Dyadobacter pollutisoli: one gene and its partner. The protein of the gene in region 2 interacts with the protein of the main gene of each other region in a pairwise test. Links are inferred from orthologs where the notes say so. Each region holds a gene or a part of one and is shown on either strand. Other genes may lie near its edges.

Region 1 (3,831 bases), 130 kb from region 2 along the record:
TGGCGGCATCGACAGCTCGCTCGCAGCTGTTATGTTACACGAACAAGGTTACGAGGTCATCGGAATGACCATGAAAACCTGGGATTACGCCAGCAGCGGCGGTACCAAAAAAGAAACCGGCTGCTGTTCACTCGATTCCATCAATGACGCCCGCAATATTGCCGTCGAACTAGGCTTCCCACATTACATTCTGGATATTCGTGCAGAGTTTGGCGATTACGTAATCGATCACTTTACAGGCGAATACCTCGAAGGCCGCACGCCAAATCCTTGCGTTTTGTGCAATACGCACATTAAATGGGACGCGCTGTTAAAACGTGCTGACCGCCTGGATTGCGAATTCATCGCGACCGGACATTACGCCAATATGCAGTTTAGCAACGGCCGCCATTATGTTTCCAAAGGCATTGACAGCTGGAAAGATCAAAGTTATGTGCTTTGGGGCGTTTCTCAGGAAAGCCTGGCCCGTACCAAGCTGCCTTTGGGTTACCTGCACAAATCCGAAATCCGTGATATGGCGCGTCAAAGAGGCTTTATCGATCTTGTAAACAAATCGGAAAGCTATGAAATATGCTTTGTGCCTGATAATGACTACCGTGGATTCCTTAAAAGACGTATTCCAGGGCTGGAAGCAGAGGTAGCAGGCGGGAATTTCGTTTTTGAAGATGGTACCATTGTTGGCAAACACGAGGGATACCCATTTTATACAGTAGGTCAGCGTAAAGGTTTGGGAATTGCTTTGGGCAAACCCGCTTTTGTAACTGAGATCAGAAAAGAAACGAATGAAGTAGTTCTCGGAGACTTGCCGGACTTGTTCCGCGATGGAATGCACGTCGGCAAATTGAACCTGCAAAAATATGCATCACTGGAAAAACCCCTCGAAACGGTAACGAAAGTACGTTACAAACACGATGGGACGCCAGCATTGATCGAACAAACCGAGCCGGATAGAATAGTAGCCAAATTCCACGACGGCGTCAATGGTATCGCACCGGGACAGGCTGCTGTGTTTTATGAAGGAGATGATGTAGTCGGCGGCGGCTGGATTATGAAAAGCTTCCGCCAGTAGTCATAAGACATTACGCTAAGCTTGTAATTCAACGCTAGGCATTGTTAACCTAACTCAATAGTTCCTCTGTATTGTTTCATTAACAACTGAACTTACAGATGGATTTGAATCTCTTGCGCCGAATAGCCAAGGAACGTTTAAGGGAGGATTTGGTTGCGAAAGGTGTCGGTATATACCGTAAGGAGCTTGGAGCAGAGATTAGGTTTAGCATGGTTGGCGTTAAGGAATGCATTAACCAGCCATTCTGCCTATATGTCGACAAGATCAATTTACTCATTGATGGGCTGGAAGAGGCATTGGCCAATGCCTTGCATCTTGGTTTTACAGATTATCAGACGCATCCAAAATCCCACGTCTTGGGGTATCATTATTTCGAAACGAAAATAGGCGGGGAAACCGCCTATTTTAATATTCAGGTAACTGTCCAAAAACAGTATTTCCTCTATTCGATTACTGAAAAACTGCATTGGGAGACCCCCAAATAAAAAAACACCCGACGTGCTTAGAGGAGTTGCAATCCAATGCCGGTTCAGGTGTTATGCAAATATAAACAATTTCTTTAATAAAAATCCTTAATATCAGATTTTTAATCGCTGCCTAACAGCCTCATAAAGTACGATCGAGCTCGCTACGGACACATTGAGGGATTCAACCTGACCACTCAGCGGAATTTTCGCACCGCTATCAGCCAGGTGAATGAATTCCTGTGAAATCCCATCTTCTTCCGAGCCCATGATGATCACCGTGGGAATTGAAAAGTCTATCTCGTAAAGTGATTTCTCTGTTTTTTCTGTACAAGCGATGATTTGTAGACCGCTGTTTCGTAGATAAAGCAATGTCTCGTACAAGTTTGGCTCACGGCAAACAGGCAGGAAGTTCAATGCACCTGAAGAAGTCTTCATAGCATCCGCATTGATCTGGGCCCCACCTTTGGTAGGAACGATCAATGCTTGAACGCCTGCACATTCTGCCGTCCTGGCGATGGCTCCAAAGTTGCGTACATCGGTAATCCTGTCCAGAAGCAGCAATAATGGCGTTTTTCCTTCTTCAAATACCTGCGTAAGCACGTTGTGCAATGGCATGTATTGAATAGGTGACACAAATGCAATCACTCCCTGGTGGTTCTTGCGAGTTACCCGGTTCAGTTTTTCAACCGGTACCCGCTGGAAAGGAATGTCAAGTTCTTTGGCCAGTTTTTCAATTTCTGAAAGACCAAACTCTCTCTGAATGAATAGTCGTTCTATTTCTTTGCCCGAACGCATTGTTTCGAGTACAGACTGCGTACCAAAAACCATGTCGGCCTGGGACTGTCTTGGGGCGGGTTTTCTTACCGTATACTTCCGTTTCTCCATGCTTCTACTACTGGATACCAAATCGGCTGGTATTCGGCATAGCGAACCAGTTCATAATGATCATCCACAAATTGATTGTTTCTTCGATTAAAAGTAAAATTTACATTCTGCGCATTACCTCGCTGATCGTAGGTCCAAACCTCGCGATCTTTGCTGCGCTGCACTTTGTCCGGAGGGCCTAACACGATATATATCATGCCCTTATCCGTTTTCCAACCTTCTTTATAGGTTGTAAAAAGTTGATTGGCTTCTTCTACGCGGCTATAAAATGAACGGATCGACTGCTGGGCCAAAGGCGCATTGCCATTCATCAGCGTGAGCCAGTATTTGTCCAATGCCTTTTTATAGTCCTCTGCCTTTTTAATTTCGTTGATCTCGTTATTAGTACTCATGTAAAGCAGCGGGCCCAGCAAAAGCTGTGGTCGCGTCACTTTTGGAAAGCGCTCATTTACAACCAGTATGCCCAATCCTTCCGACTGAGTAGTATCAGCGAATACATTATAAAGTCCTTCTTTGTCAAAATGAAGCGGCTCGTTGGTGTTAATTGTGAATGAGCTATCCACTTCCAGGGACTTGCTGATCGTTTTTGGCGCAACGTTCATGGGTGAACCTGCTGCCTCAAAATCATGGTTGTAATAAAATACATGAAGCTGATCACTTCCTTCGCCAACTTTTCTCAGGGTGAACGCTTCGTTGGCATTCACATAATGACGCTGCAAAGGCTGTGCACTTGTAGCGGTGTAAAGCCCGTATGTCTGGCTTACTGAAAGTTTTTTGAATTTGATTGTGAGGTCATTCAATACTTTTTTCAATGTCCCAGTCTGACTGATTTCACTTAAAAGAACCCCGTAGTCTTTGTTGGGGCTTTTAATGTCGTATGCGATGACGATCTTATCCCCAACCCTTGACACATTGGATGAATCGAGTTTGACATTTCCGTAACCAAGCCTGTCCCTCGTTCCGTAGTCTGAATAAATGACGTAGTTCAGGTTGTAGATTTTGGTGAATTCGGCAACCGATATCGGGTTTTTACCTTTGAAAGCATCCACATAAAGGTAAACTTTCGTTTGGGTAGTGTCCTTTAACAAATACTTGCTTTGAATGGCAATCAGTGAAAGTTCCTCGTTAATCGGTGCAGATTGCTGCTCCGATGGCCTTACCTGCGCTTCCGGCAGTTGCTTCATTGACTTATTGGAAGACGCGCAGCCTGCGATCACCAACACCGATAAAATATAGACGTAAAAGCTTAAAGTAGTTCTCATGTACATGTTTTCATCATTTGTCAAATAACGAACGAACGGGCAAAATTACCCAATAAAACGGTAAGAAAATTTTTATTCTGATTTCTTACTGTTCCGGTTGGCGGTTTTGATCTGTTCTTCAATGGAATCCCACTGATCGTCAGTTACT
Region 2 (4,048 bases):
AACCTCCTCTATATGATCCACGTAAGTAATGTAATGTGGAGAACCCGTATTGATAAAGTCGAACTCGTCATATTGTGCCACTTCTTTTACATTCGACATTTTCAAGCGGATAGTATCCCCTGAAACGCTGGCTTCATGCTCCCCGTCAACCGCAATGAACTTAGTACTATCCGAAAACAGTCCGAGATCATTGGCAAACCTGACCACACACCTTCCTCCATTACCACACATGCTACCTTCACCCCCATCGGCATTGAAGTATACCATTTTGAAATCGTAACCTTCAGCATTTTGAAGCAGAATGAGACCATCCGATCCTACGCCGAAGCGGCGATGGCAAATGGATGCGATCAATGCTTTTGAAACGGGGAATGTTTGGCTCCGGTCATCGATCAGTACAAAATCGTTTCCTGTACCCTGGTATTTATAAAATGGAATGCTCATATACTATGCGTGTCAACAACTATGCTACAAAACAACAAAACCCTGCAGGAAAAGATCGCTTGCAGGGTTTTAAAATTTTTGTCCGAAGAATATTTATCTTACTTCGATACTTTAAGCTCTTTAATACGAGCGGCTTTACCCTGACGGCCGCGTAAGAAGAACAGACGGGCACGACGCACCTTACCGCGACGAATCAATTCGATTTTTGCGATACTTGGTGAAAGGATTGGGAAAACACGTTCAACAGCAATGCCGTTTGAGATTTTACGTACAGTGAAAGTTTCACCGCTTGCGCTAAGATTACGACGTTGCATTACCGTACCCTGAAACTGCTGGATACGCTCTTTGTTACCTTCGCGGATCTTAACGTGTACGTTGATCGTGTCGCCTGAAGTAAATTCAGGATACTCGGATTTACGATTTTCAATCGTAGCTTCTACGAGTTTAATAAGTTCGCTCATGACGAATGCTTTTATGGATTAAAAATGATAGCTTGCTTCCAGCGGATGGGGTGACGCCCCTTCATTCAAAACAGCTCTTGCGAAAACGAGTGCAAAGCTAAGATTATTTCCTTGTATGTAAAAGCGTTTTCTGAGTTTATATGCAAAAATTTACAGGAAATTCAGCAGGTTGAAACACTGACTACCAGTTGCTTGGTACGATCATTTTGGTAAAATTTTTATGAAGATCTTCAACGTAGAACAAATCCGTTCACTAGACACCTATACCATTCAAAATGAACCGATTTCATCACTAGATTTGATGGAACGCGCCTCGAATGCATTTATCCGGTGGTTTTGTAATCAGTTTGTGAACACCCGCCCTGTCCGTATATTTTGTGGAAAAGGGAACAACGGAGGGGACGGACTGGCCATTGCGAGAATTTTATCAACTCACAGCTATGATGTAAAAGTGTACATTGCCGAATACAGCGCCAATGCTACCCCGGACTTTCAAAGCAATCTGGAAAGACTTCAAAACCACTTAAAACCCGAAAGCATTCATCGGATAGCAGATTTCCCATCCATTGCTCCAAATGCGATTTGTATCGATGCGCTGCTTGGTTCGGGCCTGTCGCGACCCGTTGAAGGCTTATTGGCAGAAATCATTGGTTCATTGAACAAATTGCCCAATAACCTGGTCTCCGTTGATATTGCAAGCGGTTTGTATGCCGACAAACCAAATGGCAAAGGCGACACCATCATTGAACCCGACTTTACGGTGTCATTCCAGCTTCCCAAACTCGCCTTCATGCTACCCCAAAATGCTACTTATACCGGCGACTGGCATTTGGTGGACATTGGACTAAGTGAAAATTATATCCGCAAAACTCCTACTCCATTACATTATACAGACAAACAAACGGCGGAAGAACTCATTAAGCCCAGGCAGAAATTCTCCCATAAAGGAACATACGGCCATGCACTGCTCATCGCAGGTAGTTTTGGTAAGATGGGCGCGGCCGTACTTTCAGGCAAGGCCTGCCTACGATCGGGAATAGGTTTATTGACCATGCATTCGCCTGGCTGCGGGTACGATATACTACAAATCTCTATTCCCGAAGCAATGGCTGTCATGGATAATAACCATAAAACCATCAGCCAGTTACCCGAACTGGACGCCTATTCGGCCATAGGTATCGGACCAGGGATTGGGCAGGATGAGGCTACTGTTAAAGTAATGGAGCAGCTTCTTGAAACGATAAAAGTGCCTCTGATTATTGACGCGGATGGACTTAATATTTTGTCACAAAATCGCTCTTTACTTGACAAATTACCTGAGAACACCATTTTAACACCTCATCCAAAGGAATTTCAGCGGCTTGCCGGTGAAAGTAAAAATGAATATGAGCGACTAGAACTCGGCAAAGATTTTGCCAGAAAGTATAGGGTTATCATTTGCCTAAAAGGCGCAAACACCGCTGTCATTCTTCCAAATGGCGACATTCATTTCAATTCTACCGGAAATGCCGGAATGGCAACAGGTGGTACCGGTGATGTACTGACAGGCATCATTACTAGTTTATTAGCCCAAAAATACAGTCCCGAGCATGCTGCTATTCTGGGAGTTTACGAGCACGGCCTTGCCGGCGACCGCGCAGCCGAACAAAAAGGCCAAAGCGCCCTGATCGCCTCGGATGTTGTGGATTGTTTAGGCTGGTAGGGCTAATAATTCTTTTACTTCCTGTTACTTATTAGAATTGGAAACGTCTTAATAGAAAGGGAAACTTATGAAAAAGGATGACAAGATATTTTTTGTAAAAACAATTTCACAAAATGTAAATCTGAGTCAATTTGACTGCGATTTCATGGTTGATCTCGACGCGGCAATTCGCCTTTCTGAGAAAAAAGGTAAGATCACCATTCAAGATCTTCCCTTCATTCAACTCAGCAACTGATAAGCCGCGAAAGCTGAAACATACGCCAGCACCGTGAGATAGGCTAGCTGAATTAATGGCCATTTCCAGCCGTGGGTTTCGCGATACACCACCGCGATCGTACTCATACACATCATGGCAAAAACATAAAACATCAGCAATGAATAGCAGACAGCTGGTGTAAACATCTGCCCACCGGTATCCGGGTTTCTCTCCTGAACCAACCTTTGCTTAACAGTAGGCACATCCTCCGAATCGCCGCTGATGCTGTAAATAGTCGCCATAGTTCCTACAAACACTTCCCGCGCGGCAAATGACGCTAATAATGCGATACCAATTTTCCAGTCATATCCCAGTGGCTTGATAACCGGCTCGATAAAGTGCCCGAACTCACCTGCGTAGGAAGTTTCAAGCCGGATAGATGCAACGGCTGCCTCTATTTGTTCCTGTGAAGCATTAGGCATTGCTGCTATCGTCTGCTGCTCCGCTACATCCATATTATCACCGGGGCCATATGAAGCCAGCACCCACAAAATAATGGAGATAGCCATAATCACTTTTCCGGCTTCCAGTACAAATGACTTTACACTTTCATACATCGCAAAACCAACATGTCGCCAGCGCGGCAATTTGTAAGACGGCATTTCCAACATAAAATAGCTGGGCTCTTTTCTCGGAATAAAAAGCGAAAGCAACCAGGCAGACGCCAGTGCTCCGACCAGACCCAGAAAATACAGCCCAAACAATATCAGACCCTGCATACTAAAAATACCAACCATCTCATTTGCAGGAACTATCAGTGCAATGAGGATAGTGTAAATAGGCAAACGGGCAGAGCAACTCATTAAAGGAGTGACCAAAATGGTTAGCAAACGCTCATATCTGCTGCTGATACTTCTTGTGGTCATGATCGCAGGGACTGCACAAGCCACTCCCGAGATAAGCGGGACAACACTCCGTCCATTCAAACCAAAACGTCGCATCAACTTATCCATAATCACCATCACCCGGGCCATATAACCCGACTCTTCCAAAATCGAAACCAATGCGAATAGAATGGCGATCTGAGGGATAAAGACTATAATTCCTGCGATCCCCGCGAGGATGCCATCCGTGATCAAATCATTCAAAACGCCTTCGGGCAAGGTTACTTTTACCCATTCAATGCCCTGTGCGGCTGTTGCGTCCAGCCAGTCGCTGAAAAACGTGGCCCACGCAAAAATCGCT

Evidence for each region. The genes of interacting proteins can lie anywhere in the genome.
Region 1: the proteins of ON006_RS18145 (region 2) and rlmB interact in binary tests that used the Escherichia coli proteins (3 or more experiments, as listed by UniProt). The link is inferred for Dyadobacter pollutisoli from one-to-one orthologs.

Annotation. Positions count from the first base shown.
Region 1 is NZ_CP112998.1:4,303,686-4,307,516, reverse strand. What follows is about bases 535-3,534. They hold rlmB (23S rRNA (guanosine(2251)-2'-O)-methyltransferase RlmB), read right to left. Parts: upstream 2,422-3,534; coding sequence 1,648-2,421; downstream 535-1,647. Other genes in these bases: ON006_RS17605 (GWxTD domain-containing protein), read right to left, coding at 2,397-3,534; ON006_RS17615 (LPD3 domain-containing protein), read left to right, coding at 1,168-1,554; mnmA (tRNA 2-thiouridine(34) synthase MnmA), read left to right, coding at 535-1,069. Also shown: more of mnmA, read left to right, coding at 1-534; more of ON006_RS17605, read right to left, coding at 3,535-3,605; ON006_RS17600 (SDR family oxidoreductase), read right to left, coding at 3,756-3,831. UniProt on the Escherichia coli protein: Specifically methylates the ribose of guanosine 2251 in 23S rRNA.
Region 2 is NZ_CP112998.1:4,433,144-4,437,191, forward strand. The notes cover bases 450-3,366. They hold ON006_RS18145 (NAD(P)H-hydrate dehydratase), read left to right. Parts: upstream 450-1,125; coding sequence 1,126-2,607; downstream 2,608-3,366. Other genes in these bases: rplS (50S ribosomal protein L19), read right to left, coding at 543-905; feoB (ferrous iron transport protein B), read right to left, coding at 2,827-3,366. Also shown: dapF (diaminopimelate epimerase), read right to left, coding at 1-444; more of feoB, read right to left, coding at 3,367-4,048. UniProt on the Escherichia coli protein: Bifunctional enzyme that catalyzes the epimerization of the S- and R-forms of NAD(P)HX and the dehydration of the S-form of NAD(P)HX at the expense of ADP, which is converted to AMP.